One region of the Exiguobacterium sp. U13-1 genome, then DNA from elsewhere that is predicted to be linked to it. Evidence: riboswitches for the same ligand, from Rfam matches in the RefSeq annotation. Region 1 holds a riboswitch; each other region holds the start of a gene.
The links. Region 1 has a riboswitch for S-adenosylmethionine ahead of ESP131_RS16020 (methionine ABC transporter ATP-binding protein). Riboswitches for the same ligand answer to the same signal wherever they lie in the genome.
Positions count from the first base shown of each region.

Region 1 (11,075 bases):
CTAAGTCTCGGTACGTACCGTAGACCATAATCGGATGATCCTTTCGCATCTGAATCAACGATCGGTAAAAAGCAAGCACGGACGATGGATCGGCTTCTGCCTGCGCGACATTGATGTCTGTATAATTCGGATTGACCGCTAACCATGGTTTCCCACTCGTAAAACCGGCTTCATGCGTGTCGTCCCACTGCATCGGCGTGCGGGAGTTATCGCGGGCGAGTAACTGCATCGATGAGAGTACGACCTCCGGGTCCTCTCCACCAGCAACGCGTTCTTCGTATCGATTGCGAAAGGCGACGTCTTGATAGAGCGATGGATCTGAGAAACGAATCCCCGTCATGCCGATTTCTTCTCCTTGGTACACGTACGGAATGCCAGGTAACGTATGCAACATCAAACCGAGTAATTTCGCACTCTCGACCCGGTACCGTTCACTGCCGAATCGCGTCACTTGTCGCGTATGATCATGGTTGTTGAGGAACTGTGAATTGACACCTAGTGGGTATAAGACGTCGTACCAGCGTTTCTGAATTTCCTTGAATCGTAAGAGATCCATTGCCTCCATGTCGTCCGCGATTTCGAAGTGAAACAGCGTCCGAAGTTCTTCTCGTTCTTCACTGACATATAACAGACCGTCTTCCGGACCAACGAACGGAATCTCACCGACTGTGAATAAATCTTTTCCCGCAAGGACGTTCGCATGCATCTCCTGCAGGAAGTCATGCACGCCTGGCTGATTTCCAAGGTACGATAGATCAAACGGATTGGCGACATCCTCGAACGACCGTTTTTTGATCAAGTTGATGACATCCATCCGGAAGCCGTCAATCCCTTGAGCGATCCACCAGTTCATCATATCGTAGATCGCTTGCCTCACAGCTGGGTGCTCCCAGTTTAAGTCTGGCTGTTCTTTTGCGAAGGAATGAAAATAATACTGCCCGCGCTCTTCACTCCACGTCCACGGGCTTGGCGCAAAGTAGGAGCGCCAATTGTTTGGAGGCGTATCTTTCGTGCCATCCTGCCAGATATACCAGTCTTCCTTATCGTTGATCCGCTCCCGCGACTGACGGAACCAGTCATGCTGGTCACTTGTATGGTTCACGACTAAATCGAGAATGACCTTCAATCCACGGGCATGAGCGGTCGTGATCAACTCCTGTAGATCTCCCATCGTTCCGGCTTTTTCCATGATCCCGTAATAATCGGCAATATCATAACCGTTATCGACGTCCGGTGAACGATAACATGGATTCAACCAGACGACATCGACACCTAGTGAAGCGATGTAATCAAGCTTGTCGATGACACCTCGCAAATCACCGATCCCATCCCCGTTCGAATCTTTAAAGCTACGCCAGTAGACTTGATAGACGACCGCCTCTTTCCAGTTAGCTCGCTTCATCTCCTCACTCCTCTCCCTACTCTTTATTCCCGCTCCACTTATCTGTACCTGTTTATCCGACAATTTTTTTGAATTTCGAAAAAGTTCTTTTCTTTTGACTGAATATTCGTTATCCTTGACGACAATACCACGAAGGAGGCATTCATCCATGAAACATTTCGCTCCATCCATCGCCATTGATCGGCTTCCTGCTCCCGTTTTCGCTGAGCTCGCAAACCGAATCGGTGCTGTAAAAGCTGCCGGACACGATGTCATCACACTTGGTCAAGGAACACCCGATCAAACGACGCCCGTACATATTCTCGATGCGTTAAAACAAGCCATCGACGAGCCAACGAACCTTCAATATCCACCGTTTCGTGGCCATGATTTTCTAAAACAAGCCGTCGCCAGCTTTTATGCGACTGAATTCGGCGTCACGATCGATCCGGCAACGGAAGTCGCGATTCTCCTCGGCAGTAAAGCCGGAATCGTCGCCTTACCGCAGACGATCGTCAACCCTGGAGAAGGTGTCATCGTCCCCGATCCAGGATACCCGGATTACCTGTCTGGCGCCGCACTTGCTGGCGCATTCCCGATTACGCTTCCGTTGCTCGAGAAAAACGGTTTCTTACCCGATTACGACTTACTTGATACGACGGATGTCGAGCGTGCCCGGATGTTGTTCCTCAACTACCCGAGTAATCCGACAGGCGCTACGGCGACGGCAGAAGCCTTCGAACAGACAGTCGCTTTCGCCGATGCCCATGATATCTGTGTCGTCCATGACTTAGCATACGGCGGCATCAGTTTCGATGGTCCGACGCGAAGTTTCCTGCAAACGGAAGGTGCAAAAGACGTCGGGATCGAGCTATTCTCACTCTCAAAACGCTTCAACATGTCAGGCTTCCGGATTGCCTTCGCAATCGGAAATTCGTCCGTCATCTCAAGCATCGAGACGTATCAGGAACATCTTTACGTCAGTGCCTTCACACCGATTCAACATGCTGCGACCGTCGCTCTGACGAGTGACCAGACATGTGTCCGTGAGTTAAGTAGCTTGTATGAAACACGACGTGATGCATTGTTCGCAAAACTTGATGCGATCGGTTGGAGTGGACCACGTCCGGGCGGTTCCTTCTTCGTCTGGCTGCCTGTTCCTGAAGGTTACACGTCCCAGAGCTTCACCGATCATCTGCTTGACGAAGCACATGTCGCCGTGACGCCTGGATCATTCTTCGGCGAATACGGTGAAGGCTACGTCCGGATCAGTCTGATTGCTGATGTCGAACGATTGGAAGAGGCCGTCGACCGAATCGGAACGCTCAACCTATTCCGGACACCTGTTGCGGAATAATTCAAAAAAAATATTTGACAGATGGGAATCATTTCCGTTAAAGTAAATCCCAACAGCATAACTACTTATCGAGAGCGACCGAGGGATTAGGCCCAACGACGTCCGGCAACCACCTATCAGGAACGGTGCCACATCCTACAGAATGGATTTCATTCTGAGAGATAAGTTACGAAATCTTACACTTTCGTCGCTTTTTTCTGGTTGCTCTGCTACTAGGAAAAAGCGACTTTTTTTGTACAAGGAGATGAGCGGATGATTGAATTCAAACAGATTACAAAACGGTTCGTCCGAGACCGGACTCCGATTTTCGCATTACGAGATGTTGATTTGACGATTCAAAAAGGAGAAATCTTCGGGATCATCGGTGAATCCGGTGCCGGTAAAAGTACATTGCTTCGCCTGATCAACGGGCTCGAGCACCCGACACAAGGAACCGTCAAGGTCGACGGTGTCTCGCTCGGCGGGATGTCAAAAGCGGACTTACGTCAACTTCGTTTGCGGACAGGGATGATTTTTCAACATTTCCAATTGATCCAGTCGCGCAACGTCGCGGATAACATCGCTTTTGCACTCAAGGCTGCTGGCGTCAAACGAGCAGATTTCCCGGAGCGCATTCGCGAACTCGTCTCGCTCGTCGGACTTGAAGGATTTGAGACGAACTTCCCGAGTCAATTAAGCGGTGGGCAGAAACAGCGCGTTGGGATTGCCCGGGCACTCGCAAACAATCCGACCGTTTTGTTATGTGATGAAGCGACATCAGCTCTTGACCCGGTCACGACGCTTCAGATTCTTGATTTGTTAAAAGATTTGAATGAACGACTCGGATTGACGATCGTCCTCATCACGCATGAAATCGATGTCGTCAAACAGATTTGTCATCGTGTCGCCGTCATGTCGCAAGGGGAAGTCGTCGAAGTCGCCTCTACCTATGACTTGTTCAGCCAAGCCAAACATCCGGTGACGCAACATTATGTCGACACGGCGTTACAAATCGAGCTACCGGAACGCATCTTACAAGCGACACCGGGAAAAATCATCCGCTTGCAGTTCACAGGCGAGAAGACCGGCGAGAGTACGTTATCAGAAGCAATCCGCCGTTACGATATCTCAGTCAGCATCTTGCACGGCAAGGTCGACTACATTCAAGACGTCGCCTTCGGTGTCCTGATTGTCAGCTTGACGGGATCATCCGACCAAATCGCTCCTGCCCTCGACTGGCTCGCGACGGAACTTCACGCACTCGAGGTGATTCAGGATGTGGCTTGATCGTATTCAAACGATGTTACCTGAGCTCTTGAAGGCACTCGGCGAGACAGCATGGATGGTCGGAATTTCACTCGCCTTCGCATTGGTCGTCGGGATTCCGCTCGGGATTCTCTTGTTCGTCACCGACCGCGGATTATTTTTTCAAAACCTTGCCGTCCGACGTGTTCTTGATTTCGTCGTCAACATCGTCCGGTCGCTACCGTTCATCATCTTGCTAGTTGCCCTCATTCCGTTAACGAAGTTCTTGCTCGACAATACGATTGGTCCGACGGCAGCATCCGTCAGCCTCAGTGTCGCAGCGATTCCGTTTCTCGCGCGACTCGTCGAAACATCACTACGTGAGATTCCGCCCGGTTTGATTGAAGCAGCGGAAGCGTGCGGGGCAAAACCATTACGAATCATCGTCAGCGTCCTTTTACCGGAAGCACTTCCCGGCATCATTCAAGGCATCACATTAACGACGATCAGTCTGATCGGCTTCTCGGCGATGGCTGGTATCGTCGGCGGCGGTGGTGTTGGTGACCTCGCGATCCGTTTCGGTTACTATCGCTACGATAATCTCATCATGATCGTGACGATCGTCGTGCTCATCGTTATCGTTCAAAGTATTCAAGCACTTGGCAATCAACTGGCGCGAAAAACAGATAAACGCTAATCATACATACAAAGGGAGAGTGGAATCATGAAAAAACGATATGCCTTTTTAGCAACAGCCTTACTCGGTGCAGGAGTCCTCGCGGGATGTGGAGACAGCAGTGCTGATGAAAAAGACAAGACGATCAAGATTGGTGCGACGAGTGGTCCGTATAGCGACATGGTCAAACAAGCGATCCAGCCACAACTCGAAAAGAAAGGCTATAAAGTCGAAATCGTCGAGTTCAGCGATTACATCCAACCGAACATCGCCCTCGGTAGCGGAAACATCGACGCCAACTTGTTCCAACACTCGATCTATCTCAAGACGTTTTCTAAAGAAAAGAACCTCGATTTAAAAGGACTCATCACGGTCCCGACAGCACCGATGGGACTATACAGCAAGACAGCGAAGACACTCGACGACGTCAAGACCGGTGCTGAAGTCGCGACGCCGAATGATCCGACGAACCAAGCACGAGCACTGAACCTCTTGGCAGAACAAGGCTGGATTGAACTTAAGCCGGATGTCGATCCACTGACCGTTTCCGAGAAAGATATCGTCAAGAATCCGAAGAAACTCGTCATCAAACCACTCGAAGCGGCTCAATTGCCACGTGCTGTCGAAAGTGTCGATATCTCAGCTGTTCCAGGGAACTTCGCGCTTGCTGCGAAATTCGACTTACTCGATGCGTTAGCGCTTGAGACGATGGACGAACAATACCGTAACCTCGTCGCTGTCCAAACGAAAGATGCGGACAAACAAGTCGCAAAAGACTTAAAAGCAGCCGTCGAATCGGACGCCTTCAATACAGTCATCGAAAAATCATTTAAAGGCTTCAGCAAGCCTGAATGGGCAAATTGATTCAAAAAACGACCGACATTCAATGAGATTACCTCTCCTTGAATGTCGGTCGTTTTGTGTTAAAACCGATACCACATCTGTTCTTCATCATGATACATATCATCGATTTTCAGCGCCCGTGGTTCAATCGCGTATGATTCAAAACCAAGTGAGCGATATAACGCTTTAGCAGCTTCATTCGTCCGGACGACCGAGAGATGGACTTGCTCAATCACAGGACGCTGCTTTAATGTACGACGTAATGCCTCTTGTACGAGTTGTCGTCCGACCTGTTGCTTTCGAGTGCGTGGCGTGACGTACATCGCAAATAGATTCGCCCGATGTTTCATCTTCACTGGCTCTAAACAGACGATGGTGACGACACCGACGAGTTCTCCTTCATGAAACGCACCGAACGTCGATACCTGTTCACTTTTGAGACGCGTTGCGTACTGTTCGACCGGTCGATCTTTTTCTGCTTCATAATCAGAACCGAATGCTTCCGGATGATTCTGCAACGCCTCTAATCGTAACGCCTTATACAGTACTGCATCTTCTGCCGTCAATTGACGTATTTCCAACTGTTCCACCTCCTACCTGTATTATAGAATGAACTAACTCATAAAAAAGAGGACGACATCGAGCGATATCGTCCTCCATTCTTCTATTAAGGTGTTCGGAAATTAATCGTGAAGTACGGTGAATCATCTCGGAATGCTACACCGACATCCGCCTGCTTGAAGCTCTTTTGAAGGATGTTATCGCGGTGTCCTTTTGAGTTCATCAAGCCCCAATGCGCCGCAAAGACATTCGGATAACCCATCGAGAGATTCTCACCGGCTCCCATGAACTTGATACCGCCTTGTTCCATTCGATCGAACGGATCGCGACCTTGTGGATCTGTATGCGAGAAGAAATTATTCTTCGCCATGTTCTCGCTGTGACCGCGTGTGACCGGCTTCAGTGCCGTGTACGGTGCTAACGGATTCAACTTATAGTCAACCCGTTCCCAGTTCATCAACCGAAGCATCAGTTTCTCATCTGTCGTTCGTAACGCATTCGAAGCCGTACCATAGAAGCCTTTTTTCTTCGCTTCGACGTCTTTTGGAATCGCAAGCGTCGCTTTGACCTTATTGCCGTCATGCTGATCGAAGAAGTACGTCACGTAATTGCCTTTCTTCTCATAGACCGCGGCATGATCCAGGTTCAACATGTAGTTTGTGTTGCCTTTACGGTAGGACTTCACTGCGGTCCAACCCTTTTTCTTCAGCGACGATTCCGTATCTTTATTAAGAACGGCACCTTGCGTCGTCACCCCGTTCTTGAAACGATACTTCCCGTAGTCCTTACCATCTTTCGTCAAGGCGACGAATTCCTCCGTTGATGTCCGTCTGACTTCCCAGTCGTATCCCGGGTACTCACTGCTATATCGATCAATCAGCTTGCCGCCGCTTTTCGGGTAATCGGCTTCTGCTTGTTCCATTGGAATGTTTTCGTAGCCGAAAAAGGCTACTGCTGCTACTCCGATGATCAACCATTTTTTCATGTCCTCGTTTCGCCTCCTTCTACTTCATTACCTTTATTTTAAAAGAAAATCATTCCTTCGAACAGTCATCGGCTCTCATTTGTCTAAATCACATCTTTCGTCCACAAATCCGACATATTTCGTGAGAACGCTCCCATTTCAAAAAAGCTTTTGTTTAAACGATTCTTGAAAGAATTTAATATACATTCTAAACTATCTTCCCCTATTGTTGAAATGTGCGAACATTCTTTTATTTCATTCTCAGCGAATTTTGATTGCTCTCCGATTATCGACTCGGTATCATTAGAATTCGTAAGCCAAACTTTCAATGCTTTTCCAAATAACAAGATGATATGAAGGAGTTGACCTATGGTTTTACTGTATTTCATTTATGAATCCATTGCTTTTTTACCGATTCAACAATACTTATTTTCCGGCTGGATGATTCTTGTCGTCTTGACCGTATCGTTTAGTTTAGCGAATGCACACGAAGATGTCCGCCTGAATCAACGGCTCGGTTTCGAGTTGCTCGTACCCGGATCAGGTATGCTTCTCTCTAAGAAATTCATTCCTGGTCTTGCTATCATCCTTTTTTTAATCTTGATCCACTTCACGTATATGTTCCGCGTCATTCCTCTACCGATTGCTTTAATTTCGACGCTCTCTATCAGCACCCTCTCACTTCTTTCGCTTTTAATTCCAGCACGCAAAAAAGCGGACCGCTAAGTCCGCTTTTTAATTTTATTGATATTTTGTTGTTTCTTTCAACTTATACTTGTTCGACAGTTCAAGCCAAACCGTTTTTCCTTTGATCGTTTTGACTTGAATGTATGGACGCCCTTGCGAAACACGGAGTGCAAGCAACTCACCTTGTTGGTCTGCATGTGTTTCACTTGCTTTATCCCAGTTGCGCCCTAGTTTCCGTTCAATGAAGATATGTTTTCCTTTTTGAACAGCACGCCAGATGCCGACTTCTGCTTTTCCTTTGACAGGTACGGCCGTCTCTGCACCTTGAATCGAGATGATCGCTGGATCGTGATCACTCGCGCTACCGTCTGCTTCCATATACTCTGAGTTGATGTTGACGATATCCGACGACGTATACGATTTCAAGTTATTCGAGATCAAGATATGGTCGAGCACTTGAGCGTTTCCGTTATAGACATACGAGTACCGCTCTGATTCCGGCAGATCGTCGACTGTGTTCCACAAGTTATCACCTTTTAAGATATCAAGTGTTTTCGAGAACTGGAAGTCGTTCAAGTCACCGAGAACGACGACGTTCGAGTCTTTGACTTCCGTCTTCAATTCAGAGACGAAGTCCTGAACGATGTTCGCAATCGCATGACGCTGGACTTCACTTTTACGCACGACCGGTTGGTTTTTACCGAAGTCAGCTCCGTCGCCACCTTTTGAGTTGAAGTGGTTGACGATGACATGGTACGAATCACCGTTAAAGAGGAATTCTGCGACGAGTGGTTTCCGTGAACTCGCGAAGTTCGGATCCGTCGGCTGGATACGACCTGGGTTTTTCGTTAACTTACCTTCTTCCACCGCAACGGCTTCTGTCGCGCTACCTTTTTCACCTGGTGCGAGCGATACACGTGCTGGATTGTAGAGGAATCCGACACGGATGTTTCCGCCTGGCTGTCCACCGTCTTTCTTATCTTCTGGTGCGATGTCTGTGTACGCATACCGGACACCTGTTTTCGCTTCGATCGCTGCAATTAATGTCTCAAATGATTTCGAAGCATCAACTGTACCGCTATCCGTCGCACCATCGTTATCCTGCATCTCTGTCAAACCGACGATGTCCGGTGTCTTGAGGAATGTCGCAATACCTTCTGAGACACGATCGACTTTTCCAGCGTCTGCTGTTGAGGCGAAGTTCTCGACGTTGTACGAAGCGACAGTCAGGCGTGATTCACCCGTTTCGATGTTCGTCGGCTGACGATCTGCTTCACGCGCAACGAGTTTCGGAAGGTCCGCTGCTTTTGAAAGTACTTTATACGCCGAATAGTTGTAGCTCATGACCCCTTCGATCGTTCCGTCGAACGTATCACCAGCTTTCGCACGGAACGACGAGCTACCCATCTCAACGAAGAGACGTTCCGGGTTGACGTTGTCCTTCGTCAAGATTGGAGTTCCGCGTTTCGTATAGACCTTATCCGCAGTCTGCGTCCGAACTGGAATCGTCCGGTTTGCTTGCGGACCTGTGACGATTGCATTCGGTAAAGCGACACGCATGCCTTCTAAGCTTTCATACAAATCAATCGCATCTTCTTCTGGGTCAAACTGAGCGAACGAGTCGTTATCAACGACTTGTGTCGGAATCAAGACACCTTCATCACCGAGAACAATACTCGCTGGTAACCCTTCGTTGAGTGCACCCTTCACAAGATTGACCGTACTGATTTCCGTGACTGCTAAGTCTGTATCGAACTTATCGCTGTAGCCGCCAAGCAACCACTCTTTGACATATCCTGTCGTCGCGACTTTTTGTCCAACAGCAGCACCGTGGTTTTTTGCATAGACGAGAATCCCTTCTGATGTCCGGCTGTCGTTATCCGGATTCGGATCCTGCATGTAGAAGTTATTCGCATCGACGACATACGTGACGACACCTGTCGTCCGGACGAGCTGGTCGGCATATGGTGATGTATGCGCAATACCTTGGATGCTGTTGATTTTCGTGATCGGTGGTGCGATGTAATACTTAAACGTCGAAACAGCTGACGTTTTACCGTCCTTGACGGCAACTGCTTGAATCGTCACTTCATCGTTGATCGTAATGGGTGATGTGTACACTGGACTGTCGACAGTCGGTGTCGTGCCATCAACCGTATAATGGATCGTTCCTTCGCCTGACAACGTTACTTGATCTCCACGTTCCACTTCACCAACCGGAGAAGCTGTAGGTGCCGCGAGAACGTCGCCCGCTTCTGTCTGATGACTGCCGAGATTCGTCAGTGTATCAACCGGGAAGCTCGTCCACTGTGATGGTTCGTACGTTTTAGCACCCGATGTGACGCCTGATTTCCGGACAAGTGTCGTATCTTTTGCGAAATCCGTCGATGAACCGAGTGGCCCGATGATATCAAGAACGACATCACCCTTTTTCAATGCAATCGGATCATTCCCGTTGAAGTTCAATGATCCCGTCGTCAATTGTGCTTTTGCTTTAATATCTGCATTCGCACTCGAGTTCGCGATGACGAACGTCTTCCCTGGATCCACTTTCCCTGATAGTGTGATTTTCGCTTCTGACGGTCCACCATTCGTATACTGAACGAGTGTATAGTCTGCTAAGTCAATGATTTGCCCCGACCCATTGTATAGCTCGATTGCCTTGTTGTTGCTTGTTCCTTCTATGTATTCAGACAAGATGACGCCTTCGCCTTCTGCCCCGACAAGACCCGCTTGTGGAAGGATTCCTGCTGTTAATACTCCGGCCAATGCCCACTTTCCAAACGTACTGCCGTATTTCATGATGAGACCCCCTATTGAATTTTCTGACACTTCTTTATAATATCAGATTATATTCTCAATAGTGTATATTTTTCGTAAAAAAAGATACCATCCTTCGTAAATGAAAGGAATGGTATCGCTTACAACTTTTTATTGTTCGTCTTTGTGACTTTCGTACCATTTTTCAGCTTGCGACGTCGCAATCGGGATCGCGCGTCCTTCTTCATACCCTTCTTCTAACAGAGCGTTCGCAATCTCAATCGCTTTTTTCCGAAGTGGCGGATCAAAATTCTTGAATGACTCTGGATAATCCTTTTCGTTCCATGGCATGTCGTCACCCCCTTCTTTCAGCATTACCCAAAAAAAGGCACAAAAAAAACGCCTCATCAGCGTGTCGTTGTTTTTGGTTGTCATGAGAATCGAGGATTACAGGTGATCAAAACACCTGAAACGACGAAAGCCCTACCTCTCTTTCGTTGTTACGGCTCCTTGGCCGCGCCAGCTGAATCAAGCATTTTAGCAAGAATCGTGATGCGTCTGCAACGGACGCATGATACTGGGATTTTTAGAAATAGCTCGGGAATGAGCGGAAAAGTATCGA
Region 1 is NZ_CP015731.1:3,101,755-3,112,829, forward strand. Features, by position in the region: gene ESP131_RS16010 (alpha-glucosidase) at 1-1,402, opposite strand, end outside; gene ESP131_RS16015 (aminotransferase class I/II-fold pyridoxal phosphate-dependent enzyme) at 1,551-2,738, shown strand; SAM riboswitch class I at 2,801-2,906, shown strand; gene ESP131_RS16020 (methionine ABC transporter ATP-binding protein) at 2,991-4,004, shown strand; gene ESP131_RS16025 (methionine ABC transporter permease) at 3,994-4,659, shown strand; gene ESP131_RS16030 (MetQ/NlpA family ABC transporter substrate-binding protein) at 4,687-5,502, shown strand; gene ESP131_RS16035 (GNAT family N-acetyltransferase) at 5,562-6,062, opposite strand; gene ESP131_RS16040 (CAP domain-containing protein) at 6,149-7,027, opposite strand; gene ESP131_RS16050 (hypothetical protein) at 7,376-7,732, shown strand; gene ESP131_RS16055 (chitobiase/beta-hexosaminidase C-terminal domain-containing protein) at 7,748-10,495, opposite strand; gene ESP131_RS16060 (DUF2188 domain-containing protein) at 10,625-10,804, opposite strand.

Region 2 (11,075 bases), 260 kb from region 1:
GACACCTTTCCATTCGTGCACCTCCAGTCAAAAAGAAGCAACGTTCATATGACCTTTCTTTTCAAGTTCTTGCTTAGAAAGTACCCGTTTCTTTGCCGAAATATTCCATATTATTAAATGTTTATTTTATGTTTTTAGAACGAACGACGTAACAAAAGACAGCGAATCATAGTGTCCGCTGTCTTACAGATGATGCTCATGATGTGATTTTAGGAATGGCACGAAGGAAGACGACGCCCGCTAACAGGATCAATCCAATCAATGTCAAGAAGACCGCTGACATACCGGATAAATCGTAGATCAACCCTCCAACGGTCGGACTGATCATCCGCCCTGCTGAAGCAGCGATATTGACGTACCCTTGGAATTCTCCTTCTTTTCCGATTGGCGCGAGTCTCGCCGCCATAGCAGGAACCGCTGGCCAGATGAACATCTCACCGACCGTCAGGATGATCATCGCGACGAGGAACATCTTGAAGCCACCTGCGAACGGAACGATCAGATAAGACAAGAGGAAGATTCCTGTACCGGTCATCAGTTGTCGTTTTAAGTCATCTCCAAACCAACGAAGAATTGGTGTTAGTAAAGGTTGCGCGAACACGATGAGTGCTCCGTTGATCGTCCAAAGAATCGAGTATTCGGAAATAGTGACACCGAGCGATTTCGTGTGTACAGCAAACGTTCCCTGCCATTGCACATAAACGAACCAAAGTAAGGCATAACCAATCGAGACGAGCAACATCGTCCGTGCCGCACCGCGTGCAAGGGGCATGCGTGTCGTTTCGGTCTCGTCATGGGCCGCATGCATCCGCGCTGGTGCCTGAATCCAGGACAACCCGACGAACAAAATGATGGCAAAGGCGATGTAGAGGACGAGATTGGCGATGAAGATGTACTGAATCGAAAAGGCAGCGATTTGACCACTGACAGCTGTCCCGAGCGCTACACCGACGTTTTGTGCGACATAGATCGCATTAAAGGCACGACGCCCGCCTTCAGGCCAAATGACACCCGTCATCGCGTAGATCGTCGGAAAAACCATCCCACCGACGAATCCAATCAATCCAAGCATCGCGACGTATCCGAGGTACGTCTGATGAAACAGCAACAAGCCGACGGAAGACAGGACAAGTCCGATGACACTGATGACGAGCGTCTTCTTGCCGCCGAGACGGTCAAACGCTTTTCCACCTAAGTAGTTTCCGACGATTGCTAAGGCCGAGTTGACGAACAACGCCATCCCTGCTTTCGTCATCGACTCTCCTAAATATTCATGTATATATAATGTATTAAACGGCCATAAAAAAGAGGATCCCGTCGTATTGATGGCCATCGCAAGGACAAGGATCCAGACCGCTTTTGGTAATTTTGGCATACCTGTGGTCCTCCTATTTCATTCTCAACCTTGCCACTTTACGCAATCCGTCCCTTGTCTGTCAAGCCACTTCGCTTTTCGTCAACGAATCAAAAAATGATATAATGCAGAAAGAATCTTGCACATACTGAACCATTACTAGAAAAACAGACTATAGGAACAGGAGTCTATGCCATGTCACTTGCCCGTGTACTACCTTATACGAAACAATTACTCGAGTCCGTTATCGAGCCCGGAGACTGCGTCGTCGACATGACTGCCGGAAATGGACATGATACGCAGTTTTTAGCAGAATGCGTCGGTCCAGAAGGTCGAGTCCTTGCGTTCGATGTCCAGGCACAAGCCATCGAGGAATCGACGCGACGTCTCGACGAAGCCGGAATGTTAGCACGCGTCGACCTTTATCATGAAAGCCACATCCATGTCGGTGCCCGTCTTTCGGACGAACAACGTCCCGTTCGTGCCGGTGTCTTCAATCTCGGATATCTGCCTGGAAGCGACAAATCGATCACAACGACAGGTGAAGAGACGCTCGAAGCACTCGATGCCCTCCTCCCGGTCCTCGCTCCCGGCGGTCTTGTCGTCCTCGTCGTCTATCACGGTCACCTGGAAGGAAAACGAGAGCGCGACGCCGTCCTCGATTACGTGACAGCCCTTGATCAGCAAGATTACGCCGTTCTTCAGTACCGTTTCTTGAATCAACAAAATCATCCACCGTTCATCATCGCAATCGAGAAAAAAGTACGCGGATGATTGGACACAAAAAAGTGATGCCTTTTTTTAGAGGCATCACTTTTGTTATTTCATTCTTCAACAAGCTTAAAGAACAACATTAATTTTTCTGCAAACCGTGTGTTCAACCGTTCGAAACTAAAATGCGGAAATCCGTGTAGACGTTGTAAGTAAATCTGATCGCCACCCATTTTCCGGCATACTTCAAGCGTCAACTTGACGTCTGCGAATTGATCGTCCGGTGCATAAAAACAAGCCAAGTTCACACGCGGCAGTTTTTTTCGTTCCTCGTCATGTACGACGATCTCTTCTTCGATTTCCCGGTACTGTGCATAGGTCAGTTCACCGATACGAACAGTATCTTCCGTACTTTGACCAAACGGTAACGTACCGAGTGGCGCATCAGGTCGGAAACGATCGAACGCACTTGCGAAGACTTGTTTGACGCCTCCGAGTTGTTTTGAAGGGTGCCAATCAAACAACGGTGAAATGAACGACAGACTGGCGACCGGTAATTCATATTCTTGCAACAGACGATTGACGACGAGTGCGCCCATGCTACAGGCGACGATATGAATCGGTAACTTACGTTTTCCGGCTTCACGTAATGCTTCTTTTAATAGTTGACCATGTTCTTCAAACGAGATACGACGTGGCGCGTCGACGAGCAATACTTCATACTCTCGTTCGAGTACCCGAATCAAAGCTTCACTCGGACGGGCACGCAGTTGTAACGGATAGACTAATACGATGATTCCTGTTGGTTGTTCAACCACAAACTCACCTCTTCACTTCATACTTCCTTTTCACGATACCTTATTTCAAGCGCAATCGAAACCGTCCCAAGACGGATTTCACGAGGCGACATGGCGAAGACGAATGACAGATTCTACTTGCCCAAAGACTTCTTCCGTCATCTCACTCAGTTCTTCAAAACCAAATGAGGTCAAGAACTGACGTGCTTTATAGTTACGTGCTTCCACGTAGACTTCGAGTGGGACGGCTCCTTGTCGTTCGAGTTCACGGATCAGACGTCGCCCGATACCATTTTGCTGATATTTCGGTAAGACGTACAGACGAACGATCTCCCACGTTCCCTCAACATCAACAGCATGAATGAAACCGACGATTTCCTCGTCGATGATTCCGACATAAAAATACTCTCCCCGTGCTTCTTCCGCCGTCCGGATCGCACGAACGACTTCTTCTTGCGGATACGCCTCCTGCACGAAATGCGCTTTCGAACGTTCGGAATAGATTTCTGCATACGTATCCAACCAAGATGTGACGGCAATGTCATGAATACGTCCTGCATCAGCTGGAATAGCTTCGCGTATTTCCATAATCGGAACCCCCCTTTGTATTCATACGAATCGACTCATGTACTTTTACCCTCTTCTAGAAAAAACATTCGTTTCCTGCAAAGTTCCCCGTAAACAAAAAAAGTCCGAAAACCCGCGTAGGGTTCTCGGACTTTTTGATTATGCGAAACGTTTTGCTTGTTCTTCAAGAACTGCTGCTTTATCTGTTTGCTCCCATGGAAGCTCAACATCTGTACGACCGAAGTGACCGTATGCAGCTGTTTGACGATAGATCGGACGACGGAGATCAAGCATGTTGATGATTCCAGCCGGACGAAGATCGAAGTTTTCAGCAACCAATTCGACGAGTTGCGCTTCAGGAAGTTTTCCTGTACCGAATGTATCAACCGCGATTGATACTGGGTGCGCGACACCGATTGCGTACGCAAGTTGAACTTCTGCTTTGTCTGCAAGACCTGCAGCAACGAGGTTCTTCGCGACGTAACGTGCTGCGTATGCAGCTGAACGGTCGACTTTCGTTGGATCTTTACCTGAGAATGCTCCACCGCCGTGGCGTGCGTATCCACCATACGTATCAACGATGATCTTACGACCAGTCAATCCAGCATCTCCTTGTGGTCCGCCGATAACGAAACGACCAGTTGGGTTGATGAAGAATTTCGTTGCTGCGTCGATGTATTCAGCCGGGATGACCGGTGTGATGACGTGTTCTTTCAAGTCAGCTTGGATTTGCTCAAGCGTGACTTCTTCTGCGTGTTGTGTCGAGATGACGATCGTATCGACACGAACTGGCTCGTTGTTCTCGTTGTATTCGACCGTGACTTGTGTTTTTCCGTCCGGACGAAGGTAGTCGAGTTGACCGTTTTTACGCACTTCTGCCAAACGGCGTGCGAGACGGTGCGAAAGCGAGATTGGAAGTGGCATGAGTTCTGGTGTTTCTTTCGTTGCGTAACCGAACATGAGACCTTGGTCTCCTGCACCGATAGCATCGATTTCAGCATCAGACATGCTGCCTTCACGTGCTTCAAGCGCTTGGTCGACACCAAGAGCGATGTCTGCTGATTGCTCATCGATTGATGTCAATACAGCACACGTGTCCGCGTCGAAACCGTATTTCGCGCGTGTATAACCGATTTCACGAATCGTTTCACGAACGACTTTTGGAATGTCGACGTAAGTGGATGTCGTGATCTCACCTGCAACGAGAACGAGACCTGTTGTAACAGAAGTTTCTGCCGCAACACGTGCGTTTGGATCCGCTGCGAGGATTGCATCAAGAATTGAATCCGAAATTTGGTCACAGATTTTATCTGGATGACCTTCAGTGACTGACTCCGACGTGAAAAGTCGGCGATTAAGGTTTGTCATGTATGACCCTCCCAAAAAAGAATTTGACGGTGTACTCATTTCCCCTAGTTGAGTGGGACGGTAAAATGAAAAAAACCTTTCCAAGTCCAAAAAATGGTCAGGGAAAGGTTGTGCGTTCTTCCTTTACCCTCTTATCGTTCGAAGTGTTTACTTCGCTTCAGGAGAGCACCTTTTCCCTCATTAATATGTGAATTAATGTAGGACGGTTGCCGGGTTTCTTCGGGCCTTGTTCCCTCCACCTGCTCAGAATAAGAGTATCCGTTACGAATTACATGATATAAAGTTGTAACTACTCTGTCAAGCAAGGTTTCAAATTCTAGTCGAAACTTTTTGAAAGAGATGTTAAACTGTTAATGCTGAAAGCGTTTCCAGATAAATAGAAATCAGCACCAGAAAATGATTGCTCTCTCTTTAGTATGTCATATATAATAAATGTGTCATACTAAAAACGATGAGCCAAAACCAACGTAGGGGAAAGGTGGGGTCAGGATGCCGATGACGGTCCTGAATATCGAAGAACTACTCAAGAAAGAGCATGTGTTCAAACAACTATCTGTTGCTGAACTTGTCGAACATGCGATTCGAAACGAAGAAGGTGTCCTTGCTGAGAACGGCGCATTATCTGTAGAAACGGGGAAATTTACAGGTCGTTCACCAAAAGATAAGTTCATCGTCCGTGATTCTTCCTGCGAGTCTCACATTGATTGGGGTCACGTTAACCAACCAATGGATGGAGACAAATTTGAACAATTGTTGCAGAAGGTTCTTCGTTACATGAACGAAGCCGATCATCTCTACTACACAGAAGCTGCAGCAGGTGCAGATACGCACTTCACCCTTCCGGTCCGTGTGCTCACACAATACGCTTGGCATAATCTCTTTGCCAAACAACTCTTTTTACGCGAATATCCTGAAGTGGCTGCCTTTGAACCGTTCACGGTCGTCTACGCACCACATTTCAAGGCAGATCCTACCGTTGACGGAACGAACTCTGAGACGTTCATCGCCATGTCGTTCGAACACCGAATCGTCTTGATTGGTGGAACGGAGTATGCGGGCGAAATCAAAAAATCAATCTTTTCCGTCATGAACTACCTCTTGCCACAAGAAAACGTTCTTTCAATGCACTGTTCGGCAAACGTCGGACACGAAGGTGACGTTGCCTTGTTCTTCGGTCTATCTGGGACTGGTAAGACCACCCTTTCCGCTGATGATAGCCGCCAATTGATTGGTGACGACGAACATGGTTGGTCACACGATGGTGTCTTCAACATCGAAGGAGGATGTTATGCGAAGACGGTTAACCTGTCACGTGAAAAAGAACCACAGATTTTTGACGCAATCCGCTTCGGAACGGTTCTTGAAAACGTCGTTCTTGATGAAACACGTCACCCTGATTACGATGACACATCGTTGACGGAAAATACGCGTGCTGCTTATCCGATTACAGCAATTGATAACATCGCTGTTCCATCACGCGCTGGTCACCCGAAGACGATCGTCTTCTTGACGGCTGATGCGTACGGTGTCTTGCCTCCGATCAGCAAGTTGACGAAAGAACAAGCGATGTATCACTTCCTATCAGGTTATACATCAAAACTCGCTGGAACAGAGCGTGGTGTAACGGAGCCGGAAGCAACGTTCTCAACGTGCTTCGGTTCACCATTCCTTCCACTCATGCCTGAAAAGTATGCGACGATGCTCGGCGAATTGATTGATCGTCATGGTGTCACCGTTTATCTCGTCAACACCGGCTGGACGGGTGGTGCTTACGGTACGGGTAGCCGCATGAAGCTATCCTACACCCGGACGATGGTCAATGCTGCCGTCAACGGTACACTTGCAACGATTCCAACAGAAGAACATCCGATTTTCGGACTTCATATGCCACTTGAAGTTCCAGGTGTTCCAAGCGAGTTACTCAATCCGGTACGCGTCTGGTCGAATCCGGACGAATACGACACACAAGCGCGTTCGCTTGCTGAGAAATTCCAACACAATTTCCTTCGCTTCGAAAGTGCGACAGATGCAATCAAGTCAGCTGGTCCACGTCTATAAAAAAAGAGCCCTCGGGCTCTTTTTTTAAGCTTAGAAATCGGTAAATCTCTTAAGAAATTAATTCATGATTAACAAAAAAAGAAGTGCACGTTTTTCTCAATCAAGAAAAACATGCACTTCACTTTAGACTGACCTAGCAATATGAGACACATATAAAACACCTTGATTAGGCTGCCTGTACACCGTATTTTTTCGGTGTCAGGTAGCCTAATTTTTCTTGGATTCGTTCTTCGTTATAGTAATTTAAGTAATTAGTAACGCGTTCAGAGACCTCATGGTCTCTTAGTGAATTAAATTTGACGTACTGGAATTCCTCGGACTTTAAATTAGAGTGGAACGATTCGATAACTGCGTTGTCCCAACAGTTTCCTCTACGAGACATGCTGCTTGTTAGGTGATTCCTTTTAACGAATTCTTGAAAGGCGTATGACGTATAAACACTTCCTTGGTCCGAATGAAGGATGACCCCTTCGGGATAGTTTCGATTCTCAAGCGCTATCTTCAACGTATCAATCACAAGAGACGTTTGTTGATGCTCGTATAACTTGTATGCGATGATTTCGTTATTAAAAAGATCCATGATGGTGGAAAGATATTTCGTCGTGCTGCCGTATTGGATATAGGTGATATCCGTCACCCACTTTTGATTCGGTTTACTTGCTGTGAAATCGCGCTTGATGAGATCCGGTGCCGTTATGATGCGCTCACCTTGAGACTTCCATCTTCGCTTCGGCTTGATCCGACATTGGAGATGGTGTTTTTGCATGATTTTCTGTACGGTATTCCGATTGGCTTTTAACTGATAGATTTGCTGTAATAATGCCTTTATTTTTCGATGTCCATTCCGATACTTCGTCTGTTTACTTAGTTCAATGACGGTTTTTTCGAGCACCGAAGGTGCTTTCACAGATTCCTTAATCCAACGGTAATAGCTTGCTCTTGGTACATTCAAAGCGCTAAGAATGGCGGTGATTGTATACTTTCTCCGAAGAAACTCTACAATTTTTATGACTACTTCTTTCTCAACTCTCTTTCGATTTCCATGTACTTTTTTAAGATCTCATTTTCCATCTTCAGATGTGACATTTGTCGTTCTCTCTTGTCATCCTCACTCGCAGAATATGGACCATGTCCATAGGTATATTGTTTACCGATTGGCTGATCAAATCGATAATGTTCGTTAGAGCGATACCATCTCATCCATGTTTTGATTTGAGATTCATTTTTGATTCCGTACTTCTCCATGATTTCTCTCGTCGTTAACTTACCACTCAGCTTATCTTTGACTACTGCCCATTTCACTTCACTTGAATATACGTTTTTGCCCATGCAAAAACACCCCCGATGTTAGTACTTTTTAAAAGTGTACCACTCCGAAGGTGTTTTATATTGTCTCAAAATTTTAGGTTAGCCCACTTTTAGTCTAAAACAGAATCCGTTTTTTCTTGAAGATGTGTTTCTTTTTGGTTGAGCCACTCCTGACTTTCTGCTAGTAGCGCATAGGAACGAGTAAGCGAGACACCTAAACGTTGACTGAGCAGTTCGAACTGATCAAAATCACCGCGATCTGCACTGATTGCAAGCACTAAACAATCCCGAAACGGATGATCTTTTCCTTGTAGAACGACCTTTAGAGAATCTTCAATTGGCAGTTGGTCGATGATGTCGTCGATATCCACAGACAATAACGCATCAATATGTGATAACAGACCGATCATATAAGCACTCTCCGGCTTTAACGTACGCGTCTCTTTCGCAAACAACTCGCAAAGTTTTGCACAATGTAAGGAAGACCGGAGTAACTCATTTGACCATTCGTAAGGACTAGCAAGCTTCATCTCGCGTAAGACAATTAACGAAATCCAGCTTTTGAGTTGCGAGAAGCCTAGCAATGAGATGGCTTGACGAACAGAGCTGACCGTATTTCGTAATCCCATGCCCGGAGAATTGATCAGTTGCAGTACTTGAATGCTGATATACGGATTTGCTTCAATCTCATCAATGACTTCATCGTATTTTTCGTCCGTATCGAGCCATTTTAGCATCTTCAGCAATACCGGCAATTGAGGAGGGACAGCTTTTCCCTTCATCAACATTGGCTTAGCGTAAAAATAGCCTTGAAACCAGTCATATCCCATGGCAAGACAACGTGTATGATCCTCGTGTGTCTCGACTCGTTCGGCAAGCATCTTAATATGGGGATAATTACGCCGGACAATATGCAAGATTGCACTTTGCTCGCGAGTGGGAATCGCTTCGATGTCGATTTTAATTAAATCAATTAGTGCAAATAATTCTGTTCCATGTTGACGAAGTAAATCCGTTTCAAAATCATCGAGTGCTAGCGTAAAACCTGCTTCTTTCCAACTGTGCAACACAGATAGCATCTCTGTATCGATGTCGACAGTTTCTAAAATTTCGATAACGAACCGACTTGGATCTAAATAGTGAATCAGATCACTTTTTAAGAGATCCGCCGTAAAGTTGACGAAAAGTTTTTTACCTTCAGCGACATGCTCCACACCCATATGAACAAGTGTATTCGTTAATACATCCATTGTCGCTAAGTCACCGTCGAATACATTCATTTGTTTGACGGAACGATACAGCAACTCAAATGCATCAACTGCTCCGATTCGGTCAACGATGGGTTGACGTGCTAATAAGATATCCATCGTCCTCCATCCCCCTCTACATTACTCATATGGTTCTAATTATATCAAAATTTATTTTTTAGGAAGTTTATTGTTTTTTACAACGAATCAATATTCTTTTTTTCCCATTATGTATGTAAGTTCAATTCTTTAGATGACAAAAAACCGATACGACATTCGTCGTACCGGTTACATCATCGATTATAGATACCAGTCTCAAACCAATTCAATACATTCCACGTCACACGTAACTTTTCGTGAATCGGAAATTGATGCGCGTAGGCGTAAGTCTGAAGCATCGTCTTTTCGGAATGACGCGCAGCATAAGCCGTCGCGTGGCGTAAACGAACGTTTTCATCATACGCACCGTGAATCAATAACACTTCACCTTGAGGTGCGACATGAAGCGGAGAGCGAACCGCGTATGCATCAGGAACCGTGTCGGGTGTACCTCCCGTGTAGCGACGAAGCATCTTTTGCATCGTCTTCTGCTCTTCATAGGTCCATTTCAACTCGGTCACCCCTGCCCACGACACCGTTCGGGCAACTGGACGATGATGCGCAAGGAGCAATGCCATCTGCCCACCACGTGAAAATCCGAATGCGTGAACATGCGAGACACGTTGCTGCAACCAGTCAAAGGCACTGCAGGCGTCTTCGATATCGTGATGACCGAAGTCTTCTTTTCCCGTACCGCCTAAATTCCCCCGATAGAAAGGTGCCATGACAAAAAAGCCAGCCTGTGCGAACGCGAGCAGTCGTGTCGGTCGGACCATTCCGATCGAACGCGTTCCACCACGCAAATAGAGAATTCCCTGACCATTTGCGACTTGCGGGAGTACGATATAGGCACCGACCCGTTCCCCATCCCCTGTGGTATAGAACATCCGAAACGTACGAAACGGACCTTGACGCGGAAGTTCAAACCAATCGGCGTTCGCTAAGTACACGGAGCGTCTCCGGAAGGACACGGTCCTTCATCATGAAGCTGTATTGTCGATTCGTATCGAGACGATCAGGGAGTTCCTCGAATAGAAAAGCACCATCTGTTTCATCCACGGCAAGATGAGACGACAATGATCCGATTTGCGCGAAATAGATGTTTTTGATGATCGTATCACCTTTTCCGGCAACACGATACTGTCCGACATATGAGAGAGAATCGATTTTCCCACCCGTCTCTTCCATCACTTCACGACGTGCGGCTTCTTCTGCTGTCTCACCTGGTTCAACCTTTCCGCCGGGAAATTCGTACCCACGCTGCTTATGATGGGTCAGCAACCATTTTCCTTCGTACACGGCAATGACCCACACGTGCAAGGGACGATCCGAGAACGGATGGTCATCAAAACTTAATTCCACTTGATTTTGATAATAATCCAAGAATGTAATCACGTACGTGCACCTCATTTCTTCTTCTAACTTCACTTTACCTGTTTCACGGGTATTCTAAAAGTGAAAACGCTAGGATTACCTGTAAATCTGGAAAATGATCTCCTACTATCATCCGGTAAACGCAAAAAAACAGCCGATGTTCCACAAGGGAACGATCGACTGTCGTTTCAC
Region 2 is NZ_CP015731.1:2,837,588-2,848,662, forward strand. Features, by position in the region: gene ESP131_RS14710 (peptidoglycan bridge formation glycyltransferase FemA/FemB family protein) at 1-13, opposite strand, end outside; gene ESP131_RS14715 (MDR family MFS transporter) at 197-1,375, opposite strand; gene ESP131_RS14720 (tRNA 5-(aminomethyl)-2-thiouridylate-methyltransferase MnmM) at 1,529-2,128, shown strand; gene ESP131_RS14725 (alpha/beta fold hydrolase) at 2,179-2,883, opposite strand; gene ESP131_RS14730 (GNAT family N-acetyltransferase) at 2,962-3,450, opposite strand; gene metK (methionine adenosyltransferase) at 3,589-4,797, opposite strand; SAM riboswitch class I at 4,926-5,052, opposite strand; gene pckA (phosphoenolpyruvate carboxykinase (ATP)) at 5,287-6,855, shown strand; one part of gene ESP131_RS14745 (IS3 family transposase) at 7,022-7,908, opposite strand; one part of gene ESP131_RS14745 (IS3 family transposase) at 7,908-8,184, opposite strand; gene ESP131_RS14755 (EAL and HDOD domain-containing protein) at 8,274-9,530, opposite strand; gene ESP131_RS14760 (alpha/beta hydrolase family protein) at 9,704-10,459, opposite strand; gene ytkD (RNA deprotection pyrophosphohydrolase) at 10,431-10,904, opposite strand.
Region 2: linked by a shared signal. The riboswitch ahead of metK (methionine adenosyltransferase) and the one ahead of ESP131_RS16020 (methionine ABC transporter ATP-binding protein) in region 1 are both predicted to bind S-adenosylmethionine.

Region 3 (11,075 bases), 460 kb from region 1:
ACTCCGACTGTCTGCCCACGTGATGCAGGCAGTCAATGGTTGATGCTGTGCGTCCATTGCGATCAAACTGTGCATGGCACTACTGAACGCGACGAACTTCGGTGACATGCTCGGATAACGCTTCGTGATCAAACGGATGGCTTCGAGTACAGCATCAAAAATTTCTTCCGGATCCTGCTCCGCCGTCGAGCGGTTCGGTGTATGGAGCGGGTAACCGACGTTCGTTTGTCCGATGACCTCTCCTTTTGTCGTAAATAAGACCGCTTTCGTACTCGTCGTTCCGATATCGACGCCTAACATGTATTCAGTCATGTGAATCGACTCCTTTCGACATCATTTGTTGCGTTTTCCAGAGATCTTCGACTTCCTGGACGTCATCAAAGTTCTGATGTAAGGAAGCGACCATCCGTTCACGATCCCCTGTCTCGATCGCTTCAATGTACAAGGCGTGGTTCGCGAGGATGCGTTCGAAGTCTTCGATGTCTTCCTCGAATCGTACCCGCATCGATAGGAGGATGAAACTTTCCATGACCGGTTTGAGATTTTGCCAAATCATGCTGACATATCCATGATCAATCGAGCGGATGATCGTTTCATGAAAAAGTACGTCCTGGAAGGAGAATTCATCGGCATCCTTATATTTGATGGCAACCTTCATCATTTCGAGAATCTTACTGAGTTCACGGACAAGTTCAGACCGTTCGATCTTAACGAGTCGTTCGAAGACGAACGTTTCGATGAGTAGCCGGACATCATAGATTTCCTGAATGTCGCGCTCGGACAAACCGACGACGACCGCTCCCATTCGCTCGAGACGAATCAATTGTTCGGATGCAAGGACCTTTAACGCATCGCGGACAGGCGAGCGACTGACTGAAAAATCAGAGGCTAATTTGTTCTCAGATAAAATGGTACCGCTTTCAATCTTTCCTGAAATGATGCGCATCCGTAGCTCGTGTGCGACACGATCTCCGGCGGAAGCTTTTGCTAACCACTTCAAGGGGTATAACAGTTCTGACATGGAATCACCTGATTTCTAAAGTGAGTATACTTGTATACAAGTTAGTATATACGTTTTTTTCTAAAATGCAAACGCTTAACTTAAAACGAATCGATCCACGCAGAAACCAGGAAATCGGTTCCAAATATGTTAGGGTGAAGGAGTAAGCAACGCACAGAACGGGTAAGGAGGAGGTAGTACATATGAACATGTTAGTTGTAGGTGCAGGGGCAGTTGGAGGATATTTCGGAGGTCGTCTTGCTGAGCAAGGAGAACAGGTGACCTTCCTTGTCCGTCCGAATCGATATGAACAACTACAAAAAACAGGACTACACATCACTAGTCCTCATGGTGATATCGCGATTACACCTCAGTTGATAACACGAGACATGCGACCGGATCGTGCATTTGATGTCATCTTGCTTTCGACGAAAGCCTATCACTTAGATGACGTCCTACAGGACCTTGCGCCATTCGTTTCGAGCGAGACGTACATCATTCCTTTGTTGAACGGCATGCAACACATACGACGGTTAACAGAAGTCTTTGGAGAAGATCGAGTACTAGGAGGTCTTTGCTTCATTGAGTCGACGCTTGATGCAGAAGGGCGCATTTTACAGACAAGCCCGTCCCATCGGCTGTTGTTTGGTTCACGAACCGGTAAACCAACAGCGCGTCTAGAGGAGATCGCAGCGTGTTTTGCGAAAGCGAAGGCACCAATGATGTACTCGATGCATATCATGGATGACATGTGGCAAAAGTATCTCTTCATTTCGACATTCGCCGGCGTGACGACGCTATTTCGCTCAGCTATTGGTCCGATTCGGCAAGAAGCTGTCGGGCGTCAAATGATCCTAGACGTCATGAAGGAAGCGAAACAGGCGATGGAAGAACAAGGCGCAGTCTTTAATGACGATGTAGAAGCGGTGCTGTTGAAACAGATGCATGGAATGGAAAACACGATGAAATCGTCGATGTTACGGGACATGGAAAAGGGTCAGCCCGTCGAAGTGGAACATTTTTTCAGTGCGTTATTGAAGCCTTCTACGACTGATCAGATGAATGCCTTGAAATTAGTCGAAGCGAATCTGCGCATGTATCTCAAAACGATTAAATAGTTACATTTTTCTATTTTAGAAAAATTATGGAGTAATGCAAATGTTTCGTTTTGATGACGAAAGACCTGTTTCCCTTAGGAATCGTTGACTTCCGAAATAAAATTCATCTATTCTTAATGAGATTGAAAAAAACTGATAATATATTTTTCCGTATTTTTTTTCTTGCGAGGACGAATGAAGCAGACGAGAGGGGAAGTTTATCCATTATGAAACGTATTATTATTCGTGCAGGTATGACACCATTCGAACAGTTCGATGCTCCTTATTTGATGAAACATAATTCCATTGGAGGAAACGTTGGAAATCTTATCTATCAATACAGTATCTTTCGGACGTTGATGACAGAAGGTACGACGATTACACCTGACTATTACTATTACGACGAAGAACGGGCAGACGAAATCAATGCCAACTTTGATCTTTATGTCATTCCGTTAGCGGACGCATTCCGAAAAGAATTCGTACCGACGTTACGGAAATATACACGTCTCATCAAAAAATTAAAGATTCCAGTCGTCGTCATCGGTGTAGGATTACGTGCACCGTTTGAACCAGACTTAGATGGTGGATTCCCATTCGATGAAGATGTTAAAGCATTCGTCAGTGCCGTTCTCGAGCGCTCAAGCATGCTTGGTCTTCGCGGAGAGATCACATCGAAATACTTAACACGTCTTGGTTTCCGCGAAGGGATCGATCATCGTGTCATTGGATGTCCTTCGATGTACGCGTTTGGTCGCGACTTGCACATCCGTGAAACGAACATCACACCTGAGTCGATGATTACGGTCAACTCGTCACGTTTGGCTCCACAAAACGTCCTTGATTTCATTACACGCGGAATGGAAGAATACCCGAATCATTACTTCATTCCCCAGTGGATGAAGGAACTGAAGTTAACGTACACAGGAACGCACCCGATCGCAGATCTTTCAGTGACGAACTATCCGGTGAAGATGTCGGATCCTGCTTATATGAATGATCGGGTCCGTTTCTTCTTGAACGCACAGACATGGTTCGATTTCATCGGACAAGCAGACCTTAGTTTTGGTGCGCGCTTGCACGGAAACATCACAGCGACGCTTGCGGGTACGCCGAGTATCCTCATTCCAAAAGATGCACGGATGCGCGAATTGACGGATTACCATCAATTGACGCACATTTGGGCGAACGACATCAAAGCGGATACACAATTATCCGACATCGTAGCCAACGCTGACTTCCAAAGTCCAGCACGTGTTCAAGCGCGTAACTTCGACAACTTCGTTGACTTCTTGAACGTGAATGATCTTGAGCATATCTATCAAGAGACGAACTATCCTGAGAATGTACCGTTTGACCGTCAAATGGCGCAAACTGAGTTGCTCCCACCAGTCCAGCCGATTTCTGGCGTAAGTCTTGAAGAAGCAGTCGCCCGTTTCGAACGGTTCTTCCCGGAACAAGAGAAGAAGATTGCGGATGCGCAAAAACAAACAAAAGCACAATTAGCTGAAAAAGATAAGAAAATCAAAGCATTGCAGAAACAAACAGGAACGGCTCAAAAGGATCAAGAGATTGCGGCGCTCAAAGCGCAACTGGCTGCCCAAACGAAGAAAATGAAACATCAGCAAGGGACATTGAACCGGAAAGCGGTTCGTGCAGCCTTGAAAACAGCGGATTTATTCGCCAAAAAATAAGACCTCCAAACATTCCGGAACGATACGATGCGGAATGTTTTTTGGGTAGAAGTATTCTGAATTGTGTTGACAATTCGAAAAAGACTTGATAGGGTTAGGAACAATTACATACTTATCCAGAGAGGTGGAGGGACTGGCCCTATGAAACCTCAGCAACAGGTCGAAAGATACTGTGCTAATTCCTGCGGGTGCTGCACCCGATCGATAAGATTTCCGAATTGTCGACCGACGCATCCGTGAGGATGCGTTTTTTGTTTGAAATAGGTGGAATGAGGAGGAAACGAATTCATGAAAACGAGTGGGGCTTTTCGACGCAAGATGGAATCACGTCATCTGATTATGCTGTCGTTAGGTGGTGTCATTGGAACAGGATTGTTTTTAAGTACAGGTTATACGTTAGAACAAGCAGGACGGGTCGGGACGATTTTGTCGTATTTGATTGGGGCAGTCGTCGTCTACTTAGTTATGTTAAGTCTCGGTGAACTCGCCGTGCACATGCCGGAAACCGGTTCATTTCATAAATACGCAACGAATTACATCGGACCCGGTACCGGTTACACAGTCGCCTGGCTCTACTGGCTGACGTGGACGGTCGCCCTTGGTTCAGAATTCACGGCAGCAGGTATTTTGATGCAACGTTGGTTCCCGTCGATTCCGGTGTGGGTGTTCAGCGCCTTATTCGCTGCGATGATCCTTGGTATCAACGTCTTGAAGGTCCGCGTGTTCGCTGAAGTCGAGTTTTGGTTTTCAGCGATTAAGGTCGTGACGATCATTGCTTTCATTTTACTTGGTGCGGGAGCGATCGTCGGCTTCATTCCACTGCAAGATGGTAGTCCGGCTCCATTCTTTTCTTCGTTAACCGAAGGCGGGTTGTTCCCAAATGGCGCTTTCGTCATCTTCATGACGATGCTTGCCGTGAACTTTGCTTACTCGGGAACGGAACTGATCGGTGTAGCAGCAGGTGAAGCAGTCGATCCGAAACGGACGATTCCGCTTGCGATCCGGACGACGATTTTACGACTGGTTCTCTTTTTCGTCGGTACGATCATCGTGTTAGCCGTCTTGTTGCCAACGGAAGGGAAAGGCGTACTCGAAAGTCCGTTCGTCGCCGTGTTTGAACGAATCGGAATTCCTTACGCAGCAGACGTGATGAACTTCGTCATTTTGACAGCGATCTTGTCGGCAGCGAACTCTGGACTTTACGCCGCCTCTCGGATGCTCTGGTCGCTTGCGAACGAACGCATGATTCCACGCTTCTTCGCCCAGGTGACGCCAAATGGGGTGCCACTACGAGCCGTATTGTTCAGCATGCTTGGCGGAGGACTTGCCTTGCTGTCTAGCATCTATGCAGCAGGAAGTGTCTATATTGCGCTCGTCTCGATTTCCGGTCTCGCTGTCGTCGTCGTTTGGATGAGTATCAGCGTTGCCCAGTATCGCTTCCGGAAACAATTCCTCCGTGAAGGGCATACGGTCGACGAATTGGTCTATCGCACACCACTCTTTCCATTCGTCCCGATCGTTGCTTTCGTCGTTTGTTTGATTTCCCTGATTGGTATCGGATTTGATCCGACCCAACGCATTGCCTTGTACTGTGGTATTCCATTCATCGTGATCTGTTATGTCGTTCATGCGTTCACGAATTCTTCTCAGAAACGGAGTGTTGAAGATGTCCCGAATCAAAAATCCAGTTGATCAACGATTACAGGAAGTTCCCTTTCTCATTTTAGATGGTGCCCTTGCAACCGAACTTGAACAGAAGGGATTCGACCTGAACGACCCGCTTTGGTCAGCACGTCTCTTAATCGAAGCACCGGAACAGATCGAACACGTCCATCGTGACTACTTTGAAGTAGGTGCCGATGTTGCCATCACTTCAAGCTATCAAGCAAGTATTGAAGGATTCAAGCAACGTCATATTAAGACAGAGGAAGCACAGGCGCTGATTCGAAAAACAGTCACCTTGGCGCAAAATGCACGCTCGCGTAGCGGAAAGAGTGACGCATTAATCGCGGGATCAGTGGGTCCTTATGGTGCCTACTTAGCAGATGGCTCTGAGTATCGCGGTCATTACGGGGTGTCAGCAGATGTGCTAGAAGCCTTTCACAGACCACGTATCGAAGCGTTGATTGAAGCAGGAGCGGATCTGCTGGCATTCGAGACGATTCCGTCGCTCGAGGAAGCGGTCGTGTTGTTCCGGATACTTGAAGCGTACCCAGAAGTGTCTGCTTGGCTGACGTTCTCGCTTCAAGATGCGACACATATCAGTGAAGGAACGGCACTTGCGACGTGTATTGAGACGGTTGGACAACACCCGCAACTGGCAGCAATCGGTGCAAATTGTTTTCCGGCATCTTACGCGACTGACTTTATCCGTCACGTCAAGGCGTTGACGGACGTGCCAATCATCGTCTATCCGAACTCTGGTGAGGTCTATGATCCGGTCGCAAAAACATGGTCGGGTACGAATCAGTGTACGTCGTTCCAAACCGTCGCGAAGACATGGTATGAGGCAGGGGCACGATTGATCGGTGGTTGTTGCCGAACGTCACCTGAACACATCGCACAAATTCGTTCGGTTTGTCAGGTTACTCATACATCATGAATAATGACGAAAAAACGGACGCGAAATCGATTGATTTCGCATCCGTTTTTTTAATGGTGTGATTCCGTTATCGTTCGCGCAAGGCACGATTAAATTGTTGGAGCAGGCGTCCAAAATCTTCGGCATCATCCGATGGCCAGTCCGTCAGGAGACGTTCGATGCTCGCGAGGCGCGCTGTCCGGTAAATCGTGAGCTCTTCTTGTCCTTTATCTGTGATGTGATAGAAGAAGGCACGTCCATCTGTCGGATCTTTTACTTTTTCAACAAGTTGCTTCTGATCGAGTGCCGCAGCTTGGCGACTGACGGTCGAGACATCAAGCTGAAGTTCACGGGCAAGTGTTTTAACACCGACCTTACCGGAATCCGCTAATTGTCGCAGTAACAGGTAGGAAGCACGATCCAAATTACGATTGTCTGCCGTCGCTGTCGTCAAGCGCCGGATCAGGATCGCTAACTCCAATTCAATGGTTTCGAGTGCTTGTTGAGACATCGGGTATCTCCCCTTTCAAAAAAGTCTCTCTGTCCCTCATGATTACCCAATGTGGATAAGCTGTCAATCCGAAAAGCAGGAGGCTTGACAGAGTTGTAGTTGTATTATACAATCATTTTTGTTCTTTTAATTGTATCATACAACTTTTTATATGAGAAACGAACGACAAAGGAGAATTCAGATGAAAGCTAATGAGTCGATGAAACAAGAAGTCATCACGGTAAACGATACAGATCTGATTCGGACGGTCATCGAACGATTCATTCAGTCTGGTATTAGCGGCGTTCCTGTCATCAATGCTGAGCAAGAAGTCGTCGGATATATCAGTGACGGAGATATCATGCGCGCGATCGGAAAACACAAGGACATCATCGTCGATACATTCTTATATGTAGATGTCATCAAAGGAGACGAAGAAGATTATGAAGACCGGATTCGTCATATCTTGAACCGACCTGTCATGGAACTGGCACGCCGGAAAGTCGTAACAGCGGACGCTGACACCGAAATGGAAGAGATTGCGGCGACACTTGGCGCAAAACGGATCAAAAAGCTTCCAATCCTTCAAGCAGGACGTCTTGTTGGGATTATTAGTCGAGGCGACGTCATTCGCCATTCGTTTAAACAGTTCATGTAACACATTCAATAGAAAGAAGGGACACTATGGCACTTGCTGAAAAAACAACGACGCTTGAGCCGGAAACGGTATTAGCAGAAAGCAAACATGGATTATTCCATCAACCGGTTGCTGTCTGGGCAGTCTTTTTCGCCAGTATTACAGCATTCATGGGAATGGGGCTCGTCAATCCTGTCTTACCGACGATTGCCGAGAATTTAGAAGCGTCAAAAAGTGAAGTAACGCTCTTATTTACAAGTTATAACGCCGTCATGGCATTCGCGATGTTAATTACAGGCGCGATCTCATCACGGATTGGTCAAAAAGGAACATTGATGCTCGGGATTGCCGTCATCGCAATCGTTGCTGGTTTTGCTTCGCAAGCAGACAGCATTTGGACGCTCGTCGCGTTACGCGGGGGATGGGGACTTGGGAACGCTTTGTTCGTCGCAACAGCACTCGCTGCGATCGTTTCGCTATCATCAGGCGGAACAGCAAAAGCGATCATTTTATATGAAGCAGCCGTTGGTCTCGGGATTTCGATTGGACCATTGTTAGGTGGAACGCTCGGTTCAATCACATGGCGCGCTCCATTCATGGGTGTTGCGACAATCATGGTCATCGCATTCCTCGTCTTGCTCTTCTTGATGCCAAAACCAGCAGCATCTGTCGCACCGAAACAGAAGTTATCATTAAATGCACCGTTTCAAGCGATGAAGCATCGTTCACTCTTGACGCTCGGGATCGTGGCGGCACTTTATAACGTTGGGTTCTTTACAATCATGGCCTATGCACCATTCGTCATGAAACTACCAGCGCAAGGACTCGGATTCGTTTTCCTCGGTTGGGGAATGTTGCTTGCGATCACATCGGTCTTAACGGCTCCGAAACTGAAACAATGGTTCGGAACAATCAAAGCGATGGTCATGATGTTGATCACATTCGCAATCTTGCTTCTATTAATGGGGATCTTCACGGAAACACCAGCCGTCGTCATCGTCTGTGTCATCTTAGCGGGAGCCGTGCTTGGGAATAACAACACGCTCATCACGACAGCTGTCATGGACGCAGCACCTGTCGAACGTTCGACAGCATCTGCGGCATACAGTTTCCTACGTTTTCTCGGGGCAGCCATCGCGCCATTCATGGCCGGTAAATTGGCTGAAATCTTCAACGCAAACCTACCGTTTTATGTCGGAAGTGGCTTTGTCCTCTTATCCGTCATCATCATCGGGGTCAATCTCAAACACATTTGCCATATCGATCGGACGGAAGGCGGACATTAATTTTAAAAAAACAGCCGAAGCGAATCTGCTTCGGCTGTTTTTGATTGAAATCAAGAAGGGTACCTGTCTCTTAACGTGCGGATCGAGTGCTCGATCATTTCCCGAAGTACGTCTAAATCGATGTCAGTCAGTCGTTTTACGTAGAGGCAGGATTTACCGCGTCGATACGTACCGAGACGGGCAAGTAGTCGTTCTGAGATTTCGTCTTCACCAAGCGCGAGATAAAGGACGAGATTCGTCTTGCGCGGAGAAAAGCCGACATAAAAGCTGTCGCCCTCGCGACCAGAGGCATAGCGATAATGGTAGGAACCAAAACCAATCAAGGATGAACCCCAAAGGACGGCTTCGTATTTCGTGACATCTTCGAAGAACTGACGTAATGTGATACCATCTGCTTGACGTAGTGGCGGTTCGACTTGTGCCAGAAAGACATCAACGGACTGTTCGATAGGACCTGTCTTTGGCGTATCAGACATAAGCAGACTCCTTTCGGATTAAGACGATACCAGTTACTTTTACTTTCGAGAAGTGCTAGTAAATATCCTGTGGCTCAGAGGTGGAAATCGAATGAAGCATCGCATCGTGTTTCGAGGAGAAGAAGGCAGTGTATCATGGGACATCTTACACGTCTATCCAACACAAGAAGAACTAACGATTCAGATGAAGGAACAAGATAGTGAACGCAACATTTCAGTTTCATTTGACGAATATGATCTGTTCATCCGTGCCTTTGCTCGCGTCCATGAGTCGTTACACGGTGAAGTCGTATTCGAGCAGGGCGTGATTCGTCTCCGTTTACGATATGACCGGCTTGGTCGTGTTTTCATCAGTTGGTCTGACGGACGAACAAGTCAAGAGTTTCGTAGTGATCAAAGTTATTTAAGTGAGGCGTTGGCACAGCTTGGTGTGTACTAAACTAAACACAGTAAAAGTAAAAGGAACGACTTTAGGTATTGCACCCGAAAGTCGTTCCTTTTTTATTTAAAGCGATGGAAGTGATTGATGTAATGGTGTGTTGATCAAGTTGAAGCAAAACGCAATCGTTTGTTCATACTCGGATAACGGAATCGACTCATCGACTTGATGCGCGAGACGAAAATCATGGAAAGAAGCAATCGCAATCGGAAATGCTTTTTTCGCTTGGCTGAACATCGCACCATCCGTTCCACCTGGGATGGCGATTTTTCGTGGTGTCACGCCGCTGACCTGTTCCATCGTATCTGCGACCTGTTGTAAGAAAGGTGCTTGTTCATCGGTTTCACAAGAAGGAATATCCTTAATGACGGTCACGCTCATGTCAAAGTCGGGATCTTCTGCAACAAGTCGACGCTCAATATCCGTAAAGGCAGCAAGTACGTCCGCTCGACCGAATCCAGGAATCGTCCGGATATCCATATAAAACGAAGCCTGACTCGGAACGACGTTTGGTCCCTCGCCTCCTGAAATCGATGTGATTGACGCTACGACCGGACCGAGTGCCGAGTGATGATTCGTCGTGATCGAGAAGCGTTCCGATTTCACTTCCTGAATGACACGATACATGTCATCAATCGCATTACGTCCCAGTTGCGGGGCAGAACTGTGTGCACTTTTCCCGCGGCATGTCACTTCGATCCCGACGACACCTTTTTGTGCATAACCGATCATCCCACTCGTCGGTTCTGTGATTAGTAGAGCATCTAAATCATCCGCATACCCTTGTTCGGTCAAATGACGAGCTCCTGTCATTCCATTCTCTTCATCGGATGTAATCAGAAGTTTGACGGTGTTCGGACGGTTTTGACGTTCCTTGTATTGAATGAGCGCTTGCACCATCGCCATGACACCTGATTTCATATCTGAAGCCCCACGACCATAAATGCGTCCGTCTTCGATTTCACCACCGTATGGATCTTTCGTCCAGCCGTCTCCTTGGACAGGAACCGTATCGAGATGACCAGATAATCCGAGTACAGCAGGACGTGAAAATTCCTCGCTCGCAGGAACGATCGCGACGAGACAGATTCGTTTTGGTGAGACTTCAATCCATTCTGTCGAGATCTGATGATCAACCAGTACATCGTACACATAACGTGCGACGACTTCTTCTCCGTCCATTGGGTTGACGCTTGGAATTTGAAGACACCGTTGTAAGTAAGTAATTGCTGTTTGCATAAGTATTTCCCCCTTTACCTATCCTGTACCCTGATAAAAATACTTCAGGGAGGTAAACGAATTCGTAAAATAATTTACGGGGCTGAACGTCTTGAGATAAAAGAAAACGGTGCAACCAGAGGGTTACACCGTACCT
Region 3 is NZ_CP015731.1:357,079-368,153, reverse strand. Features, by position in the region: gene gntK (gluconokinase) at 1-312, opposite strand, end outside; gene ESP131_RS01915 (GntR family transcriptional regulator) at 305-1,021, opposite strand; gene ESP131_RS01910 (ketopantoate reductase family protein) at 1,204-2,118, shown strand; gene ESP131_RS01905 (polysaccharide pyruvyl transferase family protein) at 2,325-3,791, shown strand; SAM riboswitch class I at 3,901-4,002, shown strand; gene ESP131_RS01900 (amino acid permease) at 4,080-5,483, shown strand; gene mmuM (homocysteine S-methyltransferase) at 5,458-6,393, shown strand; gene ESP131_RS01890 (MarR family winged helix-turn-helix transcriptional regulator) at 6,461-6,883, opposite strand; gene ESP131_RS01885 (CBS domain-containing protein) at 7,065-7,520, shown strand; gene ESP131_RS01880 (MFS transporter) at 7,547-8,785, shown strand; gene ESP131_RS01875 (DUF1801 domain-containing protein) at 8,836-9,261, opposite strand; gene ESP131_RS01870 (WapI family immunity protein) at 9,353-9,700, shown strand; gene ESP131_RS01865 (M20 family metallopeptidase) at 9,767-10,939, opposite strand.
Region 3: linked by a shared signal. The riboswitch ahead of ESP131_RS01900 (amino acid permease) and the one ahead of ESP131_RS16020 (methionine ABC transporter ATP-binding protein) in region 1 are both predicted to bind S-adenosylmethionine.